3 regions of the Clostridioides sp. ES-S-0108-01 genome follow, and region 2 is predicted to be linked to each of the others. Evidence: riboswitches for the same ligand, from Rfam matches in the RefSeq annotation. Region 2 holds a riboswitch; each other region holds the start of a gene.
What was found. A riboswitch is a leader RNA that binds a small molecule or an ion and turns the genes downstream of it on or off. The one in region 2 is predicted to bind cyclic di-GMP.
Positions count from the first base shown of each region.

Region 1: another riboswitch for cyclic di-GMP. It lies ahead of IR152_RS15845 (hypothetical protein); the one in region 2 lies ahead of IR152_RS15675 (M60 family metallopeptidase).
Region 3: another riboswitch for cyclic di-GMP. It lies ahead of flgB (flagellar basal body rod protein FlgB); the one in region 2 lies ahead of IR152_RS15675 (M60 family metallopeptidase).

Region 1 covers NZ_JADGMN010000021.1:8,202-15,976, reverse strand. Annotated here, with positions in the region: gene IR152_RS15865 (Flp pilus assembly protein CpaB) at 1-221, opposite strand, end outside; gene IR152_RS15860 (prepilin peptidase) at 238-786, opposite strand; gene IR152_RS15855 (hypothetical protein) at 795-1,085, opposite strand; gene IR152_RS20115 (hypothetical protein) at 1,991-2,119, opposite strand; gene IR152_RS15850 (hypothetical protein) at 2,249-2,605, opposite strand; gene IR152_RS15845 (hypothetical protein) at 2,956-3,603, opposite strand; cyclic di-GMP riboswitch class I at 3,777-3,861, opposite strand; gene IR152_RS15840 (helix-turn-helix transcriptional regulator) at 3,866-4,075, opposite strand; gene IR152_RS15835 (hypothetical protein) at 4,165-4,347, opposite strand; gene IR152_RS15830 (helix-turn-helix domain-containing protein) at 4,529-4,930, shown strand; gene IR152_RS20110 (hypothetical protein) at 4,936-5,067, opposite strand; gene IR152_RS15825 (helix-turn-helix domain-containing protein) at 5,445-5,669, shown strand; gene IR152_RS15820 (hypothetical protein) at 6,204-7,409, opposite strand.
Region 2 covers NZ_JADGMN010000020.1:40,623-48,397, forward strand. Annotated here, with positions in the region: gene IR152_RS15675 (M60 family metallopeptidase) at 1-4,775, opposite strand, end outside; cyclic di-GMP riboswitch class I at 4,899-4,984, opposite strand; gene IR152_RS15680 (cell wall-binding protein Cwp9) at 5,240-6,643, opposite strand; gene IR152_RS15685 (cell wall-binding protein Cwp8) at 7,219-7,775, opposite strand, start outside.
Region 3 covers NZ_JADGMN010000011.1:31,849-39,623, forward strand. Annotated here, with positions in the region: gene IR152_RS11545 (glycosyltransferase) at 1-716, shown strand, start outside; gene IR152_RS11550 (glycosyltransferase family 2 protein) at 743-1,681, shown strand; gene IR152_RS11555 (hypothetical protein) at 1,733-1,894, shown strand; gene IR152_RS11560 (hypothetical protein) at 2,083-2,616, shown strand; cyclic di-GMP riboswitch class I at 2,951-3,041, shown strand; gene flgB (flagellar basal body rod protein FlgB) at 3,449-3,766, shown strand; gene flgC (flagellar basal body rod protein FlgC) at 3,774-4,178, shown strand; gene fliE (flagellar hook-basal body complex protein FliE) at 4,188-4,505, shown strand; gene fliF (flagellar basal-body MS-ring/collar protein FliF) at 4,530-6,080, shown strand; gene fliG (flagellar motor switch protein FliG) at 6,093-7,163, shown strand; gene IR152_RS11590 (FliH/SctL family protein) at 7,147-7,775, shown strand, end outside.

The DNA.
Region 1 (7,775 bases), on a different contig from region 2:
GATGATGATGGTAAACTTTTTGAGTCTGATGTATTTATTTCTCTAACTTGACTATCATTTATTTTTTCTCCTCGCTTTATTGTTTTTAATACTCTTACAAAAGTCGTTTGAGATTTTATTTTCTGATAAGTAGGTGAGATAAATGCTATAGAACAACCTATTATCAATGATAATAAACCAATAAACTTTTTATTTCTAAACAACATTTTTATACTATCCATTTCTTACCTCCACTTATTATATTAGACATGATAAAAAGCACCCTATGGATAAATAAGGTGCTAATGCAATTTGTTTTTTAAATGCCTTTTTATTAATTATTAGCACTATAAAATTAATTAATAATGCTAGTAACAAACTTCCTGTAATAAATTTAAATGTTTCAATCCCTTTAAAACCAATAAAAAATCCATTACTAGCCATAAATTTTATATCTCCTCCTCCGATACCTCCTGTTATATATGCAGCTATGAAAAATGGTAAAGATAATACAAATAAATTTAGTACAGATGAATAAAAATCAATATTTATTATACCTAACAAGAATATTAAAATATGAATTTCATTAGGTATAATTTTAGTTTTAGAATCTACATAACTTGTATACAATAATATCTGTACATAAATAAAATATTTAATAATCAAAACAACGTCTTTAAAAAAATCAAATATTATAACAGACAATATTATTTCAAGTAATATTAATAGAATCCAATCTTTTAAACTCAATCTTATTTTTTCACCATTTGGTAAAATACTTATCTTCGATAATATATAATGTTTCATATTTTCATCTATATACCAAACATATTAATAATAATAGATTTAAATTTTGGGAACAGATCATCATTAAGAAAACCTGATAAGAACTTTAACAAAAGTCCTGCTACAACAATAAGTAGTATCCCTACTAGTATATTTTGAAGAGTAAATTCAATAGCACCATTAGAATCACATAAGATTTTTTTATGTTTCACTATTATTCTTTTAAATTTACCTTGTACTCTTAAAATAAAAGAATTAATTGCTAACATAAAATTACTAGATTGAGTTATCATTTTAGTACCTAATAACAAATTTTTCATTGTTTTTCCTCCTTTTTAATTTTATCTATATAAAAAAAAGTACCCCTAGAAAGTACTTTTTGTAATCAAATTAAAAAGAGTCCCCAGGGGACATATTTCTTTTATCTTCTACTTAAATTTTTCTATTTTTTTAATTTTATACTCTAGTATATATTTTATTAAAGACAATATTCCTACAATAACTAACAATATTCCTACAAATACTAATAAAAACAGATTAGAAACTAGTATAAATTCTATTTGTTTAATACAGTTTAGTTCATTTAAAAGATATATAACTAAAAACGTAACTAATGTATACATAAATATGTAAATCAAAATTTAAAAATGTTCGATAAAATTAAAATTTCTTTTGTATAATTTATATAATGAAATTCTAAGTAATTATTCATTAGTTCCATTATCCAAACAATTAAAAATAACACAATACTCAATCCTATTAAAATAAGTCCTGATGATCCTATGTCAATTTTCCTAGTTTTACCTCTTGATATATTGTTATTCATAAAAAACCTCCTAGATTATATTATAAATTTGATTCGGAAATCACATTTATAACTAAAAGAAAAGTTAACATTAATAAAGATAAGGGTACAACAACAAGCATGATTTTCAACTCCTTTCAATTTATTCTCATAAATTTTACAATCAAAAAAAGAAGCCCCCAAGGGACTCCTTTCTTGAATTATTGATTATTTAACTTTTTCTACGGAATTTTCTAACATATAAGTTTTTATATTTGACTCTCTAAATTTAAAAACTGTAATTTATATATTTTCTAATCTTTCTCATGTATAAATTCTAATTTAGAATTAAATAAGTTAAGTAAATAAAAGAAACCCCTAGGGGACTTATTTTCTAGAGAATTTATTAAATAAAAACTACTTTAATTTATAAATTGTTTTTTATCCAATTTCTTTTGTTTCAAATTCAAATATTGTATTTTCATTGTTATATTCTTTAAAATTTGTATCTAATATTTCATAATCTTTATTTAATGGAGCAAACCTAATTACTTCATTATTTTTATTCATGAATACTAAATAATTACAATCTTTATCATTATAAGGAGATTTACTATCTAAATCCTCTTTAGTCTTTTCACCTGATTTTCGTTCTATATAAGATATAAATGATACATCTTTTACTTTTTCTTTTACTATTTATCTAAGAGTTCCTAGACTATCATATGAAGAATAAACACATATTCTAGAAAATTGAATTTTATTTAATTCTTCTAAATTCACAAAACCTTTAGATTCTATATTTGTTACTATGTTATTTTCTAATTTATAATCAAATTTATATATCTTTTCTTCTTCTCTATATTCATTATTCTTAACGTTCCCTAAATGCATAAAAAGTAATAAAAAACATATAATAAACCAAATTGATACTGATAATAGAAAATCACATAACTTCTCATTTTCATTTTCACTCAAAACTATAAAGCTACAGAAACTTACTAAAGTTATAACTAAAATCCCTAGTAAAAACATTGCTAAAATCGAGGTACTCATATAAATCCTCCCAACAAAATATACTTAATATATTTTAAATTTAATCTGTACTTTAAGTTCCCTAGAAACATTTTTATCATGTAATAAAAGATTTATTTTTCTTTGATAAATTTATCTCTATTTTAATTAATTTTTCAACTAGTATAAATGATATGAAAATTCTTACTGTCTGTAAAAAAGAGGGGGAAGGAGACAAATATCTGTCTCCCAAAATCTTTATTTGAAACTGAACCTGTATATAAAATCTATTTAATAAATTCCATATATAGATTCAGTTTCATAGAGCTACTTACACATAATCTCTTTAACTTTTAATATCTAAGTCCCCAGGGGACTTTTTTAATTAGATACTAAAATATATTTTTTTTATATCTTTTAGGTATATCATATGGTTTTGAACCTCTTCTTTCATCAAATTTCAAATTACCATTTCTATCATTTTCATAACTTTGTCTATTATATTTAAGAAGTGAGCTATCATTTATATGAGTCTTATTCTGCCTGTCTAGTAATTTCAAAGTATCTCTTCTTATTATTCGATTTTCTTTATGTATCTTTTTTAAATCCATACAATTTCTATAAATGCATAAATTAACTGTATTTGCTTCTTTATTTAAAATGTCTGCTATTTCTTTTGCTTTATATCCTTTTGTATATAATCTTTTTACTGTTTCTATATCTACTACCTTTTCATTATTCTTTTTATGTATCTTTTTTAAATCCACACAATTTCTATAGATGTATAATTTAACTGTATTTGCTTCTTTATTTAAAATATCTGCTATTTCCCTCGCATTATACCCTTCTGAATATAGTTCTTTTACCTTATCTACAGCAGAATCACTATTCTTTTTATGTATATCTTTCAAATGAGCAAAATTTCTACTTATGCATTTTCTTACACTTTCAAAGTTTACTTTTAATAAAATTGAAATTTCTTTTGCATTATGTCCTTTTAAATATAGATGTCTTATTTTTTCTTTATCTAATTCTCTCAATTTACTCCTCCTTAAAAAAGTACATAAATATAGAGTTATTTAATTTTTATTACATTTGTTACATTTTGGGACATTTTTAGTTTGTTAACATATTTTTTGCCAATTCAATTACAAACTAAAAAAAAGATACCTTAGAGCATCTTTTATATTAAGTTACAAAAAGACAATCTCTTTTCGGCAACTGGCTGACTTAGCTAATTAGCCTTAGTCCCTATAGTTTTGCGTCACTAAATTTCTCTAGCTTTGCCCTTATATTTAGTTTTTATGCTTCCATAAATTCTCTACTCGCATTAAAGATATCATAAATAGAAACACCGTATATTTTAGATAGTTTTATAGCTTTATCTAAACTTATTTTTGTAGACCTCTCAATTCCTGTAATTCCAGATGTTGTCATGTTTAGAAATATAGCAACATCAGTTTTTGTAAGACCACTTTTTTCTCTTAATACAGATAATTTATTTTTTTTCAATTAAAAATCACCTTCTTTGTTTTTTTATTTAAAATAAATAATATATTTTAAAAATTAACACAATAATTTTTATTGTGTCACAAATTAAGCTATAAATTATTTACATCTACATTAGTTTTCTCTTTTTCATCAGATTTTTTATTATTAGTAGATGAATTTTGTAATGAATGAAACCAATATGCTAATTTTTCTATATTATCCAAATCATTTACATCTTTTACTTCATATAAATGACTTTTTATTCTTGCTATTAAATTCTCTTTATCTTTCATAAAACCACCTCTTTGCGCGTGTATATATACAATTATATAGCCATATTGGTGTATATATACACATTATACCATTGCTTATTATTTTTTTCAATAGATAAATGTAATAATATACACCTTTAATAAAATAGTTGTGTAGCCTAACACATAATTCAATGGTATAATAATCTAAAGAGGTGATTTTATGTGCGAAATAGATAAAGATACAAAAACAAGATTTGTTGAAATAAGAAGAGAAAAAAATCTAACTCAAGAGCAACTCGGAGAAATATTAGGTGTCACTAGAAATGTAGTTGCAAATATTGAAAACGGTCGTATGGTGGCTAGTAAATTATATGTTAACCACTTTTGTTCTAAATTTAATATAAATAAGGACTGGCTTCTTTATGGAGTTGGTGATAAAGATAGAGATTATTTAAGTGAATCAGAAGAAAAATTATTGCTACAAATATTACCAGATATTTTTTCAGATATAGCTCTTGATAACAAATCTAAAATGAGAAATATTATTGAGTTATTACCAGAGTTAGATGATGAGTATTTAGAAATAATAGAAAAACTTATTAAAGGTATCATAAAAAAATAACCCTGTTAATGGGCTATTTTTTTTTCTATTCGTTTTAAATATTGATAAGTAAATTCAAGAACTCTTTCATTACGAATAATTTTTATAATATGAATCATTTCTTTTTTCATTTTTTCTTCAAGTTCTTTTTCTATCATACCATTTCCCCCTAAGAATAATCTTTTACCCTATAATTAATCTTTTAACTTATTTACATTTTAGCACAAAAAATTACTTCAAAAATATTGGTACGACCCATATTTCAGTTGTTTTTTTACATATTTTCATATATATTTCATAAAATATAATTTATTCTACACCAATACAATATATTTTCATTTTAAATTTATAGAATTATGATATTTTTAATATTTTCCAGTATTTACTAAATATGTATTATAGAAAAAATTATTTATTTTTCTATTTTTCGACATATAATGTAAATGGAGGTGATTAATTGCTGAACAAAATATTGACCTATAATTAAAAAATATGTATATATACAAACTTAAATGTGTTTTTTCAGCATAATGATATGAAAAATGTGTTAAAATCTAATCGTAAATTAAAAAATCTTACTCAAAATGAGTTGAGTAAATTGGCTAATATAAGTCAAAGTTATATCTCTGATTTGGAGAAAGATTACTTCGTACATAGTCCAACTATAAAACGAATTATATCACTTTCAGAAGCCCTTTCTATTGAGCCTCGTGAACTTGCAGAATATTTTATTGAAAAAGAACTTGAATCAAAAGAATAATTATAGAAGGGGTAGAAATATTATAATTAGATCAATATATTATTATATTTTGTTAAAGAAGAGAATTGTATTTTTTGGTTCTGTTCCAAAACATTTCTATGCAAAAAGAAACTAAAAATAGTACTTTAATCAGTGCTATTTTTTAATAAATATAAGTAAACAACATTATTTTTTTATAACAGAAATTAATACAGAAATTAATACAGAAATTAAATACAATAATTAGTGAATAATTATTGTACGAAAAATATAGTAATTACAATATTCTTAAGAAATATAACTTTAAATTTTTTTTAATCTGTATATAAATAACTTTTACTTATTAATAAAAAATTTTCTATTATTAATAAAAAACTTTCTATTGTGTATAAGATTTAACCTAAAAAAGCATAAAAAATAGAACTAATAAGGTGTTTTATACTCTAAACAGTTCTATTTCTTTATATATGAGAAGTTGAATACAAACACTAATAGGAGTAGCCAAAACTAAATTTTTTGAACTACTCCTTATATTAGATTTTTATATTTTTAATATTATATTACTATTTTTAAACTTCCATTTTCATTTATATTTTCAAGAATGATGGTTCTTACAAATGCACCTGGATTCTTTATTTCATTATAATTTGTATCATTTTTATTAACAGTATATTCATTAAAAATATAGTTTAGAGTTTTTAGGACTCTATTAATACTATACTGTATAGATAAATCAACTAAATCATTTATAATAAGTTCTTTTTCTAGTTCAAGTTTTCTGATTAAATCTTTTTTAAATAATCCATATTTATCTAAGTCAATCTGTGAAAGAACTTTACTATAGTTATTACTTAAAGAGCAACCAGTATCATTAAAGAATGTTACTATCTTTTCTTTAATAATATTAATATATTTATTTTTAATCTTTGCTTTCGTTTCATAACAACTTGTATCTATTCTATTGTTACTTATATCAAATAAAGTCTTAGAAGCTTTTAGAAAAGCGTCTAAACGCTTACTTGATTTTTTTAAATAATCTGGAAGAACAGATATAAGATTTTTTTTATTAAATTTAATTTTTTTAAATTTTGTATTAGCATCAGCATAAAGTAATTTTTTTATTTCTAATTTTAACTCATTAACATTATCAAATTCAAATAAATGTTTTAATGTATCTAAAGACATAGTTACATAACCTTGTCCACCCTCAGATTTTTTTAAATGACTTTTATATTCATTATCTATAACTATATCAAATCTACCTCTTTTAACTTCTGTAGAATAAACCAATCCAGCATCAATTAAAATAGAGTGATTATATCTTGCAGTTACAACAGAAATATTACATATATCAGCTATATTTTTAAAAGAAACAGATTTTCTTACTAAGCTTTGATTGCAAGGTATAAAGTGATATGCTATAAATTGTTTAATAGCTGCTTTACTTAAAGAGATATTTTTATTTCTATCTGTTATGATCTCTACTATATCTTTACGTTTACCTTTATTAATTTCTTTTTCAATTACATAAGAAAACTCTGTAAAAGTTTTTATTTTAGGACAATTTGAACAAAATTCATCTAATTTATCTTTATGTAAAGAATAATTTTTTCTAATATCACATGAATTACAAACAGAGCTATCTGTTTTCTCTATTTTTCTTGTAGATATTTTAAAGATACCCAGTATATCTTTAAGGGTAGATTTTGATATTCTAGCAACAGGTTTTAAATTATGTATTACTGCAAACTGTCTATCCATTTGAAATACCTCCTTTATATGTGTAAAACATATAAAAAAGCCTTAATATTGTTATATATCAAGGCTTTGAGACATCAGATTTACAGTAACTTCCATCAGATTTAATCTAAAATAAGCATTAAAAGTATTGCAAGTAATCATAAAATATGATATTATAATCATAAATTATGAAGTAAATAAGGTCTACATAGGCACATGATAATTAATATTTCCTTTCTACTTTAAGTATTAATTGTCAGATTGGTAAGTGAATTGGCGTTCCTTATCAATCCTGTGTTTGTAGGCTTTTTTTATTTGTTTTCTTATATTATATTTTATATTTTAATTTTTTGCAATTATTTTTATAATAATATTTAATATTATCAG
Region 2 (7,775 bases):
ACAGTACCAACTTCAAATTCTTCTGTTGGATTTAGATGATAATCATATGCAACTACCTTATATGTAAATGCTCTGTTGTTAAGAGGAGATATATTATCAGTAAATTTAGCTTTACTATTTCCTTTTGCATCTACAAACCCAACTGTTCTGTATTTTACTTGAGTTCCATTTTCACCATCTAAATAATTTCCATCACTTCTTATTATTTCGTATCCTAATATCTTATCTTTATCCTTATCTACATCTAGGTCTATAGATATCTTATTAGACTTAACTAGAGAACCACTTATTATCCCATCAGAAAAACTAGCACTTACTTTAGTATCTTTCGCCATACTAGCTATATTTTCATTTAAAATCTTTCTTCTAGCTTCGTCATTTACATATTGTATCTTTCTAGCTTCTTTTTCGTACTTATTACTATCCATTATACTGTTTAATTCTGGTGTAATTTCTACTCCCCATGCCTTAAAGTAATCTCTTAAATCTTTTTCAACAACACTTGATGCCATTGCTACCAACATTTGGTCTTTTGGTAAACTATTAATTGGGTCACTACTTGAAAGTGCTCTGTATTTTCTTGAAATCTTTGCATAGAATGTGTCATTACTTAAATCAGCATCTGAGTTATTCTTTAACATTGAGCCTGTAAAATCATCATCATAAGCTAGATGTAATTGCCATAACATTCCAAGCCTTTCAAATACATTGCTTGGTATACCTAAGCTATTTGAAGTTACATGTTCATATATCTTATCCATTGTTGAACCTTCAAGTCTTGAATGTGTCTTATCATCAAACGTCTGGGCAAGTAAAGCAAGTACATTGTTACTAGTTTCGCTATAGGTCATCTTACCAATATCTGTAACATGCCCTATCTCATGACCTATTCCCCATCCAAATAAACTTCCTCCACTAGCTTTTCCATTAGTATCTATTTGGAAAGGTACTCCATTCATAAGTCCTGGCACTGAACCGTATTCTACTCCTACATGTAGCCCAGAAGCATACATAAATGCTCCAATAAACATTCTTTGATATTTTATGTTCATACGTGATTTTGGAGCCATATCATTTTTAGTTATATTAAATTCATTATCATCTACAGTTCCATTACCATCTAAATCTTGTGTCTTAAATACTCCTCTTTCAGAATATATTAAATCCATAATTTGTTCCCATGCAAGCATACTATTATATAGTCTATCTACTTGTGTGTTTAAATCAGAATTTCCTTTTGATATTCCTTGATATACAGCTGTTGCTGGAACATTTAATGTCACTTTATCACTTTCAATATCTGTAGTATTTAATACACCAGTTTTTTCTGAATATCCATATGAATTACCAATATTTGTCCCTGGATAATATGGTTCTCCTTTTATAGCATCTTTATATTTAGCTAATTCTTCTATATATGCTTTTATCTTTTTCTTAGATTGAGAAACACCTTCTGGGCTTTTATCGTTTATTGTTCCATTTAGGTTAAGATGTGGTATCTTAGTAGCTCCTGCTACACGTACCTTTATATCTCCTCCACTTGGAGTATCCTCAGGGTATCTTATGTATAAACTTCCTCCACATTCTATATCTAAACTATGAAGTTTGCTTAACTGAATTACATTTTTTCCAGTGTTAAGATTTATTTCTCCACTCTTATATGCACCAGATTCTCCATAGTATTGTGTATATATCAACTTAGGAGTTTTTCCACTTTTACTTCCAACATATACTGTGATTTCATCTCCTGCTCTAGCAGCTACTCCCAATGCTTGCCAGTCATTTTGCATACCTAAATTATTAGAATTTACAGTATATTGTCCATTTTTATCTTTATATTTTCCTGATTTATTTATTTCTTGATTCACAGTTGTTACATCAGTAAGTGTTGCTCTATCATTATATAAGTCTTGAGCTAATTTTAATTCTCTCTCAATAACTGTCTTATAAGGATGATATTCTCCACTAGCTTTATCTGGAGTATTCAGTCTATCTTTTAGTTCAGTTATTTTTTCTTGAGTTATATCTTCTTTTAATTCAATCTGTAGGTCATCTGCAAATAGATTTCTTACATCATCTTCTATACTGTCATACTCATAAAACTTAAGTTCTGATATATTAGCCTTGTATGAATAAGATGAACAAACATTTACTTGTATCTTAGTAGCATTTATTGGCTCTTTTAATCTAACCATTATATACTTATTATTATTCACAGGGTCTGTCTTTGTTTCAAAAGGAACATCCCCCAAATTATGTAATTGACCATTTTCATCCCAATATCGTATTTCAAAGTCATTTATTGTCTTATCAGAAACATCAAAACGAGGTGTAGCCATAAAAGTATCCATAGTATAAGATTTATCAAAAGTTATTATTGGTCCTCTATTCGTTCCCTCAGCCGCATTATATTTTGGGAATGTCCAGTGTGTTGTAAAGTCTCCATCTACTATATTAAATTTATCAAATGGATTTTTATCACTATATTCACTTTTATCATATCCATCTGGATAAGTAACATCTACAATGTGATTTGTCGGTATTCCAAATCCACCATTCTCTTTAGGAGTATTAATCAATCTATAGTTAGGTGTTGTTGGTGCATCCATACTTTCAGTTGTCCCTATATATGTTTTAGACATTCCACTAGTTCCCAAGTGGTTAGTAGCTGTCATTCTAACTTCATATGTTGTATTATCCTTAAGACCTTCTATCTTTGAACTTGTCCCACGAATAAGCCTATCATTGTATTTTATCCAAGAGCCATTAGAAGCTTTTTCTCTATAATATAAGTCAAAATCTTTAGCTTGCTTATGATTTTTCCAACTTACATCAAGAGATTTAAATCTACCTTTAACACTTATGCCTTCTGGTGGTTCTGGCTTTGTATTTGGAACAACTTGAAATTCTAATATACTATCTGGGCTAAATTGTATAGGTTTATAGTTTGAATCTACATTTTCTGGTACTCCATCTAAGTTTTCTGGCATTGCATCTTTATATCCACTAGACCAATCGCCATTTAAAGATTGTATGCTAACTCTATATAGTCCATATGCTTCTATATCTCTAACTTCTATTGTATTTTTACTAGTTTGTAATTTTTTAGTCGATAATACTTTTCCCTTATCGTCAATTTTATCTAGTATAAGCTCATATGCCGATACATTTACTTCATTATTCCAATAAAAAGATACCTTTTCATTTCCAACAGCAGTGCTAGTCAATATTTTATTGATTTTAGGTATATTCATATCTGGCTTTGGTATTTCTTTATATACATTGTTTAAAAATTCAACTTTAGATATTTCTGCAAGGCTTCTATCATTTGCTGTTGTGGCTGTTATTTTTATAGTTATCTTTTTTACTGCTACTTGTTTACCAAGATTTATTACTATATCGCTATTTTGAACATCTGCATATGTTTCTAATGCTGACCTACTATATGTAGATGTTGTAGAGTTATCATCTTTACTGATATTACCCTCTTCTTTTGGAGTATCTTCATCTGAATCAGATTTATCTGTTGATGAATCTTCTTTACCATTATTTTCATCTTGATTTGTATTAGAGTTTGATTCTTCTTTATCACTATTTTCTTCTTGTTTATCATTATTTTCATCTTTATTATTTGAGTTATTATCAGACTGCTCTATATTTTCATCTTTATTATTTACTTCTTCTTGATTTACTTCTTCTTGTTCGTTATTTGCTTCTTCTTGTTGCTCTTCATCTTTTAAGTTTTTTATATATTCTTTGTTTTCATAAGGAATCTGTTGAACATTACCATCTTTGTCAGTAACTTCAACTATTCCTTTTGCTGGAGCAGTACCTTCTGGAGCTTTTATATTGATGACTTCCATATTAAGTGCTTCTGATAAAGCTATGTCCATTACTGCTGGTTTTTCCTCTGATATTTTATCATTTTTTTGAGATATTGTAACTCCATTATTTTCTTCACTAAATAAATCTTCTACATTACCTTTAATATCTGTATCACTATTTACTTTTAATTCAACCTTACTCGTATCTACTATAGGGTTGGTAGATACTATACTTTCTAGACTTTTTGCATCTTCACTTTGACCTAAATTTTTCTGCACATAATCTAAATCAACAATATCTACCTTTCCATCTCTATTTAAATCATATTCTCTTTTATTTGAATCTATATTCTCTAAAACCTTATTATAATCATTCTTATCTACTTTACCATCTTCGTTTACATCACCCATTAAGAATAATTCATAATTTAAAGGTTTATTTTTATTATCTACACTTGCTCTATTACTTAATAAAACTCTTTGTGAATAACTTGATATATCAATGTCTTTAATTTCTTTGTTCTTAAATCCAGCTCCAGAGACTTCTATATTGTATTTTCCTACAGGTAAATTGTCAAATACAATATTATAATATGATATATTCTCATCTTTATTTTTTATTTCACTTCTACTTGCAGATAGTTTTTTTATAGTATATTCTATATTATCTGCCCCAATATTTACTGTTCCTGAATCTTTTTCTCCAAGCTTTATTACCCCACTATTGTTACTATCATCTTTTAATCGTAACTGCATATTAGTCATATTTTCTGACTCATTGTTTTTTATTGGAAGTGAAAAATTTAAATCTACTTCAAGATTCCCCTTCAACTTTTCTGTAACTGATTTTTCAACTGCCCTTAGCTTTCCCTCTAACATAGTTTCTGCAAAAACGTTTAGTGGTGCGCTACACATAGATACTGCTAGTACACAAGATATTGCCTTTTTCATGAAACAACAATCCTCCCTTAATAAATATCTAACTTTTCATGAATTTAAATACTATAAGTTTCAGACAATAAAAAAAGACACTCAAAGAGAATCTTAATTATAAGATAAAAAGACTTTACTCTTTTTAGCAACTGGCTGATATGGCTTTAAAAGCTTTAATCCCTATAGTTTTGCGTCATTAGATTTCCCTAATTTTGCCATTTAATTTTCACTACTTTATTACCCATTTTATATTATATTTAAACTTTTTAATACAATTTTTTTAAATTAAATTATAAAAATTTAGCTGTCTCAAAATAGAGATAAGCCTATTTTTCATTGTTGAAATGATGAAAATGTATTTAATTTAATATAAAAAAAGTGCCTCATGAATTAAAAATTTCATCTTGAGACACCGCAATTTTTCATTATAATTTAATTACTTATATAATTTTCTCACAAGCATAATTTTGTGTATATCTTTCTTATTCTTTATATCTTCCATAAAACTCATGTGTCGCATATAGATTCTTATCTCCTGTTATAGCTATACCAAATCCCATTATTTCATACCCTTTATGTAACATATTAGTACCTTCTTCTGGATTTGTCTTCCACTCATTAAAAATAAAGTTTCCTATATCATCTGCATCTCTATTTGTATACACAGGTTTATCTGGAATTTTATATTTAATTATATTTTCACCTTGAACTGCAATATATCCAGGCTTAATCTCACTCCAATCTAAGTACTTTAAAAAAGTAGAATATGAATTTTTTCCATTTATCGTATGAGATAAAGTCTTCTTATTTGCCATTAAATTAGACCAATCATTTGCTAGACCCTCTAATCTACTTGCTACAGATAACGCTCTTACTCCATTTTCTTTTCTGTATTGCTTTGTAAGAGCATATACTTTACCCTTTATTCTCTCCTTAAATGCTCTGTCATTTGGATTGTAATATAACCCTTGTTGGTTTGGTGAAGCTTGATTTATACATTGCTTGATAACATTTTGATTTATGCCTCCTAGTACAGTTAATTTATTTGCACCACTTAAAATGCTCTTGTTGCTACCATTTTCAACTAAAACTACAGGAGCATTTTTTGCTATTGTAGAAACTACCAATGCGTCTGTTAATTGCAACCCTTTACTTAGGTAAAATTCTTTACTATTTTTATAAAACTCTTGTATAACTCTCTTATTGGTATCAAATCTATCTGTTCCACCCAATCTAACAGAATTTGTACTCTTAACTAATTCGTCACTGATTATTTCACTAGAGCCAAGTGCATAACTCTTTAACCCTGTTGTGTCAAATTCTACACTATTTCCATCTGTGAGTATTATAGGTACTCCATCTCTAGCTGCTACTGGTGATGCACTTATCGCATCTGCTTCTCCCGTAAATCCATTGGCTATAATTACTTTATCTATTGGCTTAATTTCTTTTATTTTTTCAGCTATTTTTATGCTTGTATCAAATCTATTTTCACCAAATATTCTTTGTACAACCTTTTTTTTGGATAGTAACTGATTTTCAACATTTTTACTTATTGTTGATTCTGAGCCTATTATATATACAGTATTTGCTTTGTTTAATCTTTCCATAGTTGTGTTTGGAATCTGATTCTGTTTTGTCATCAAAATAGGTGCATTTAAAGCTCCAGCTAAACCACTTGCACTTAAGCCATCTGCTAAGCTATTATCTGAATTGATTAGAATTGCTGTATTGTAATTTTGTTTATCAGCTATTTTTGCTGCTGTCTCATATCTGTCATTCCCTTTTATTTGTTCAACTGATGTCAACGCATTTACCATAGGAGTATTTACCATTACTAAAAATAGTGTAAGTCCTATAGCCAATATCTTTTTACTATTCTTCATATTATTTTCTACCCCCAATATATTTTTCAAATTTTTTACTAGTACTTTTGCTTATTTCTACTAAAAAGGTTACAATTTTGTTACCATATTTTATATATGATACCATAGTTATCCATATAACTCAAACAATATAGTTAAAGTCTTTATTCTCCATAAATTCAAAACATTATAACTTATTTTATTTAATTAAGTAATAAATTAAAAATAATATACATTAATGGGGTATTTAATCATTATAAGCAGTATAATTTATAATAATTTTTTTATAATATGAAGTCCACAATATTATAATTAAAAAATAAAATAAAGAAGTGTCTCAAAATGAATTTTTTAGTTCATGAGGTGCTTTTTTTATGTGAAATTAAAATCGTATTTAGCCATATAGAAACACCCCAATCGTTAGGTTTTTGTTCCAACAATTGGGGTACAGTATAATTTCTATTTTGAGATAGACTCTTATTTTTATTTCATTATTTTTATATATTTTCTAATATCTAAATTATATCTTACCTATTAACATATTGTATAACTATATATTATCTAAATAAACTTTTAATATTAGTTTCTATATCTTATTAGTTCTTAGTAAATAAGTTTATTTTTTCTGCTATTTTTTCAATAGCGTTTTTAGCTATTCCTTCACCTATTTGTACTAACTTAGTAGCATTCTTAAGTCTTAATTCAACTACTTCTTCTTGTGATTTAGAAAGTTCTTCTGTAGTTAATACTATTGGAGCTTTTGAACTAGCTGCAAGTGGTGCTGCTGTAAGTGCATCAACTAATTGTCCATTTCCACCTACATAACCATCTTTTGCAACATATGCTTTAGTTGCACCTGCGTAGTACTTGTTGATTACTTTAGCATTAGTATCTTTTCTATTTTCTCCAGCTAATCTTTCAACTTTATTATTTAAATCTATTTCAACTAATTTGTCTTCAACTTCTTTTGATACAGAATTCTCTCCACCTACTATTTCTAATTCTTTCCCTCTTAATAGTTTTTCAGCATTTGCATCTAACTCATTACCTGTAACTATTATTGGAGCACCAAATTGAGCAGCTCTAGCTGATATACTCATAGCATCAGCTTCTCCATTTCCACCTACTACAAAAGCAGTCTTAAATGTATCTT
Region 3 (7,775 bases), on a different contig from region 2:
CATACATATTAAAAAGGGTAGTTGAATCTAGAAAAAATGTGTATTTTTTTGTTAATAAATATAGTAAATCAATGGAAAATTTAAATTCACTGCACTTATCTAAACAAAATAATTGTTTTTACATAGTAAATGTTTTAGAGAATTATTTTAATATATCTGATAAAGATATTAATGAGAATTTTATGCTATTATCAGATTCTATTTGTGATGAGTATAAAAGAGCATTTTATTTGATGGCTTTAAATCAAAAAAATATAAGTGAAATTACTGAAATATCAAGAGATATTTATAATAGATATAATTCAGAGGTAATTTATATCATTTATTTATATTTACTTACACAAATGAATGAAATAGAGGTATTAAAAAATACAATAATTAATAGCAAGTATAGCGAAAAAATTTATGGATATGAGTTATTATATGTAGATTTGATGAATGATGTCAACATAATGAATTTTATAGTTAACTTATCTATAAAGAATTACACATATATATTTAATAATTTGAGTAAATATGGTGCTTATGAAAAAGCAAATTACAAGTTTTCACTGAATTTACTTAATGAATCTTATAGTGAATATATCATATTATTTGAAGAAGATACAATATTAAAGAATTCTCCACTAGTAAGTAGAAATATAGCTTATATTAAATATGTAAATGGAGAAGACCATAATTATTTTTATGAAAAATATAAAAATTTAGTAAAATAGTTATATGAAAATATAAGGGGGAGAATATGAAAGTTAGTATAATAATACCTGTATATAATGTTGAAAAATATTTAGAGAAATGTTTATATAGTGCGGTTAATCAAACACTAAAGGATATAGAGATAATAATTGTAAATGATGGTTCTACTGATTCAAGTTTTAAGATATTAGATAAATATAAGTATAAAAATGAAAATATAATAATAATAAATCAAACTAATAAAGGTATATCTGGAGCAAGAAATAATGGTTTGAAGTTTGCTAGTGGTGAATATGTGTATTTCTTAGATAGTGATGATTATATTGAGTTGGAAGCTATGGAACTTTGCTATAATACAGCAAAAAAAAATAATTCAGAAATAGTAGTTTTTGATTCAACTGTATTTAATGAGTCTGGAATTGTAGGAAATATTGAAAGAAAAATGTTAAATGGAGAAGTAACTTTAACTGGAAAAAATCTATTTAATATACTTGTGGATAATAATTTTGTTTATGCTGCAACATGGATGAATTTTTTTAAAAAAAGCTTTCTTAATAAATTTGAAATAACATTTTATGAAGGAATTATATATGAAGATATATTACATACAGTTAAAAGCTTGGTTTTATCAGATAGAATTACATATTTACCTATGAAGTTATACAATTATAGGAGAAGAGAAGAATCTGTAACTACAAAACCATTGACGGTTAAAAACATAGATGGTCACTATATATCATCAAAAGAATTGTATAATTTTCTGGAACAAAATAAAGTTTACTTAGATCAAAAGACTAAAAGAACATTAGTAAAAATGATTCGATTTTACTATAAGAATAGTTTAATTGACTGTGACAGATTGCGTTTACTAGATAAAAAAAAGGAAATAATAAATACTATTAAGAATAGTGATAATATATTAGATATTGAATTAGAAATTATAATAGATTCTCCTTTATTATATTATAATAATTTTAATAAATGAGAAAAAAGTGAAGGGCTTTATAAGGTAGAAGGTTTTAATAAAATTATTAAAATGAGAGAAAATATATTTGATATACAAGTCTATGAACAAATATTTATAGATAATGAATATGAACTAAACATAAATGTAAATCCTAAAGTTATAATTGATGCTGGTGCTAACATAGGTTTAAAAATGCATCAATATACACAACTGATAAATGTGAAATTTTGAATGCGATTTCAAATGAAAATTATAATGAAAAAGTACTAATTTAGAATATAAAGAATTAAATTATAAATATAGATTTTTTTGATTATGCTATATTAGAAGATTTATCAAGTGATTTAAAAGATATTTATACAATACTGAGAAAAGTCAAACCATATCTAAAAAGAGAAGGTTTTATTATAATAAGTGTATTGAATTTTGTTCATGTTGATATAATAAAAAAACTTTTAGAAGGAAAGCTCTTTTTTAATGAATTAATAGATTCATATATAAGTAATAATATATTTTTTACTCTTGAAGAGCTTAAAAAAATATTTGGTGATATCTATTATTCAATTAATTCAATTTCATCAGAGCAAACAGATATATCAGAAGATTCAAGATTATTTATTGAAAAAATATGTGAAGTATGTGGCAATGAATTAAAATATCAATATTATACATATAAGTATTTTGTAAAGTTTAAAAATGAGGTTGATTTAAATCGATATAAAAATATAGATATGGTTAATTTAAAGTATTTTTTAATGCGTATAGATGATGATGCACAAGTGGATTATAATATAGAATTAATTTTGAATAATTATACTTTTGATGAACAACTTATTGAAGATATAGTAAGTACTAATATAATAAATAAGATAGATGTATTAAATAAACTTGGGATTGAAAGTTTTAACTATGGTTTATTTGAGTGTAATATAAGTATATTTATATGGTATTAAAAGTAGACAGGAATGATATTGATACAATCTATAATATTAGTTACGTACTATTTTATTTGGGTGAATATGAAATGGCACAGAGTGTAATTGATAATAGTGATGATAATGTTAAAAAAATGATGACTTAGCAGAGCTATATAATCTATTAGAGGAGAGATGATATATTTATTCTGATAGTTGTATAAAATAAAAGTATGTATATATTTGTAATTATTAGAGTATAACTATACTTTTTTTATAATAAAAAATTATTATATGTAAAAAATAAAATAAAATATAAGAGAAAAGTAAAAATATATTTAAAAAATTTGTTATTTATTGTATACTTAAGTTAAAACCAAATAGGCAAAACTAGAGAAATCTAGTGACGCAAAGCTATAGGGGCTAAGGTTTGTATACACAAACTATGTCAGCCAGTTGCCAAAAAGAGTTCTAAGTATACTGTATACGTAGGAAGAGTCTAGGATGACTGCCTTTTTGGCGGTCATTTTGTTATGGAGAAATTACTTTATTGTAGTAGAAAACACATATAATAACATATTTTACCAATTATAACTTAAAATAAAGATAAATTATATAAAAAAAGTTACTATTTTACAAAAAAGGGCAACTTTCTTAAGAAATATTTAAATATATATTAAAATTTTTTTATATTTTCATTGGACTTCACTGAAAAAATATTAGTTTTCTTACTAAAATGATACATTATTGTATTAATGTAATAGAAATGTAATTAATTTGGATGAATAAAGAAGTCATTTTTTGTAGTATAGCAACTTCATTATTTATTAATAAACAAAATAGATAAAATATATTTGGAGGAGGAGTGAATGTGAATACATATGACATTATAAAAATGGGATTAGATGCAACTAATCTAAGAAGTCAGACAATAGCAAATAATATAGCAAATATAAATACTGAAGGCTATAAAAGACATTATGTAACTTTTGAAGAAACATTAAATGACACAATGCCAAAAATAGAGGAAAAAACAGATAATTCGAAAGGATTAAGGGTAGATGGCAATAATGTAGACATAGAAGAGGAAAAAGTAAACCAAGCAATGGCAACATTACAATATAATGCTTTGATAAGTTTTGCAAATGGTAAAATAGCAATGACAAAATCAATAATAAGTGGGAGGTAATTAGAAGATGAGCGTATTCAGTGGAATGAGAATATCTGCTAGTGGGTTAACAGCAGAAAGTTTGAAAATGGATATCATATCATCAAATGTAGCTAATATAAATGCTACAAGAGGTCCAAATGGAGAAGCATATAGAAGAAAAGTTGTTTCATTTGAAGAAAACTATGATAATAAATTAGGTATGCTAGGAGTAAAAGTTACATCTGTCAAAGATGATAAATCGCCTCTTAAAGAAGTATATGACCCATCTCACCCAGATGCAAAGCCGAATGGATATGTAGAATATCCAAATGTAAATATATTGGTTGAAATGACAGATTTAATAACAGCTTCACGAGCATATGATTCTAACATAGATACATTGAATGCTCAGAAGTCTATGATATCTAAAGCTTTAGAAATAGGAAAGTAGGGATAAATTATGCCAATTACACAGATTAACAATATAGTGCAAGGAGCACAGTTAGATAATTTAATTGGAGAAATAAAACCATTAAATATTAATAATAAAGAAGAAAAAAAGAACTTTGAAGATGTAATAATAGATACTATAGATAAAGTTAATTTTCAACAAGTAACAGCAGATGATATGAAAGAAAAATTTATAAAAGGCGAAGATGTCTCTATGCATGAAGTTATGTTAATAGGTCAAGAAGCACAACTATCTATGCAATATTTAATAGAAGTTAGAAATAAGATTCATGATGCATATCAAGAAATGAATAAGGTACAAATTTAGTCTTTTGAACAGGAGTAATAATCAATGATAGACAGTTTTAAAAATAAGATTAAGGAGCAAGTTGCTAAATCTAGGACAAAGATAAGTTCTCTAAAAAAGGGAACTAAAATAGCATTAGGTATAGGGATTGTTGCTATATGTTTAGCGCTAGTATTTACAGCAATATCTGCGAGCAAAAATAAGTATGCAGTCTTATTTTCAGAACTAGATGTTCAAGATGCTGCAGATATATCAGCAGAATTAGAGTCTAAAAAGATAGACACTAAGGTAAAGGGAAGTACAATCTATGTACCTAGAACAGAAGTTGATAAGTTAAGATTGGAGTTAGCACCAAGTCTTACAGGTGGTTCTAAAGGATTTGCACTAATGGATGACAGTTCATCAATAGGACTTACTGATGAAGAGTTTCAGATTAAGAAACAAAGAATGATACAAGGTGAAATAGAAAAAACAATCAAGAGTTTTCCACAAGTGGAAGATACTAGAGTGCATATAACATTTGGAGAATCATCAGTATTTGAGAAGGAGGCTGTTCCAGGAAGTGCGGCAGTTTATTTGATGTTAAAGCCAGGAACAACTTTAGAGAAAAATCAGATAAAATCTGTTATGGCACTTATATCAGGAAGTGTTACAAATATACCAGAAAAAAATGTTCAGGTCATTGATAACAAAATGAATTTGTTATCTGAAGGTATTTTAGACGATGAAGAAGTTGATGAAAATAATCAACCAATAAATAGTGGTATTAGTGTTGATAAAAATAAGGCATCTGAACAAGCATTGAATAAACAATTAGAAAAGTCTATTCTAGAAATGTTAGAACCAATATTTGGTACAGGAAAAGTAAAAGCTACAGTAAATGCTGATTTAAGTTTTGATACAGCTGAAAAAACTGAAATAAAGATTGACCCTGATAAAGTTGCAATAAAGGAGACAAGGTCGAAAAATTCATCTAAATCTGCTACAAATAATGTTCAAGGTGTAGATGCTAACATGAATAACCAAGGAAATAATAATGGTACTAATACAGAAGATAGTTTAGATGAGAGTTTTGAGTATGAAACAGGTAAGATTGAAACTCATACTATAGTTGCACCTGGAGAACTTAAAAGATTGACAGCTTCTGTTGCTATAGATGGAAAAATAGCTAAAGGTGTTCAAGCTGATGTAGAGGATATTGTTAATAATGCTATAGGTATGGATGGAGCGAGGGGAGATACTCTTAGCGTTGTTTCAATGGTATTTGACCCTGAAGGGAAGAAAGAAGCTAAACAAGAACTAGAAGATATTAAAAAAGAAGGATTTAAAAAGAATATAATAAAAGCAGTTATTGGAGTAGTAGCAGTAGTAGCAGTTGGTGCTATTGGATACTTAATATATAAGAAAAGAAGTGAACAAGAAGATATGGATTATGAAGATGAAGATTATAGTCCTAAATCTGATTCTATTGATAGGAAAGATAATCCTCTATTAGGAGAGGATCCAGAACTGACATTAGAGGAAGCTGTTAAAATGTATGCAGAAGAAAAGCCAGACCAAGTAACAGAGATAATAAAAACTTGGTTAAATGAGTAAGGGGGATAGAAAGTGTCCACGGAAATTACAAATGTTAATGCGTTTGACTTAAGTGATATAAGTGAAAGTGATAAGAATGAAAAGATAGAAGGTGAGGGTTTAAAAAAAGCTGCTGTACTATTAATGACATTAGGCCCAAGTGTGTCTAGTGATATAATAAAAAGCCTGCCTGATAAACAAGTTCAAAAAATAGGTTTGGAAATTGCAAATATTTCTTCAATAGCTTCAAAAGAAAGAAGAGAAATCTTAAAAGAGTTTGTGGAAATAAATAGAGCAAAAGATTATGTTATAGAAGGCGGGCTTGAATATGCGAGAGAGCTGTTAAGTAATGCTTTGGGAAACGCTAAAGCAAACAAATTACTTGAAGGTATATCAATAGATACGAGTACAAAGCCTTTTAAACATATTATAAAACTAGATGTAAAGAAGATATTAGAAATAATTAGAAATGAAAGTGCACAGACTATAGCTATTTTACTTGCACATATGGAACCTGAAAATGGGGCAGAGGTTTTAGCATATTTAGATCTTGATTTACAAAATGAGGTAGCTATGAGAATAAGTTCAATGGGTTCAATATCTCCAGAAGTGATAAAAGTAATTGAACATTCATTAGAAGATAAATTACATTCAATGGGTAGTGATGATTTTAAGGATTATGGAGGAGTATCTACTTTAGTTCAAATATTGATTAACTCTGATAGAAAAACAGAAAAGAATATTTTGAGAACTATTGAAGAAAAAGACCCAGCTTTAGCAGCACAAATTAAATCCCATATATTTATCTTTGAAGATATTGTCAAGCTGGATGATATAAGTATACAAAAAGTGCTAAAAGAAGTAACTATGAAAGATTTAGTATATGCCTTAAAAGGTGTGGATGATGCGATTTCAGATGCTATATATAGAAATCAATCTTCTAGAGCAGCAGATGCACTTAAAGAAGAGATGGAAATGGTTGGTGTTATAAAGGTTACACAGATTGAGGTTGCTCAACAAAAGATAGTAAATAGCGTAAGAAAACTTGAAAAAGAAGGTGCCATAACTATTGTAAGGAATTTTGGTGATGACTTTGTCGAATAATAAAATTATTAAAAGTAAAAAAGCATCATATAAAGGAGTGCTAGATTTAACTATAATAGATAAAGCTAGAGTGGGAGAATCAAACATAAATAAAGAAAAGGACTGTAGATTTAGAGATGAGGTAATAAAAGAAGCTATAGAATCTGCTGAGATAAAAAAGAATGAGATATTAGAAGAAGCAAGAATAAATGCACAAAATATAGAAAAACAAGCGTATGAAAAAGGGTATAGTCAAGGTCAAAAAAATGGATATGAGGATGGATATAAAGAGTCATATGATGAATATACTCAAAAAGCTAAAGATGAAGCAGATTTTATAAAAAATCAGGCAAATTTAATCTTATTACAAGCTAATGAGAAAATGACTGAATACATAAAAGAAAAAAATAAAGAGATTATAAGACTTGCTATTAATATGGCTAGTTCTGTTCTAAAAAAGCACTTTGAAGATGAAGAATCTATGAGTGATTTTCTAAAGCAAATCATTCAAGATTATGAAGGAAGTAGTTCATTCATAGTAAGATGTAATTCTTTCTATAAAGATAATATAGAGAAAGAGTTTGAATTATTCAAAGAAGAAACATCATCAAAATCAAGTGTATTTGTTATTGC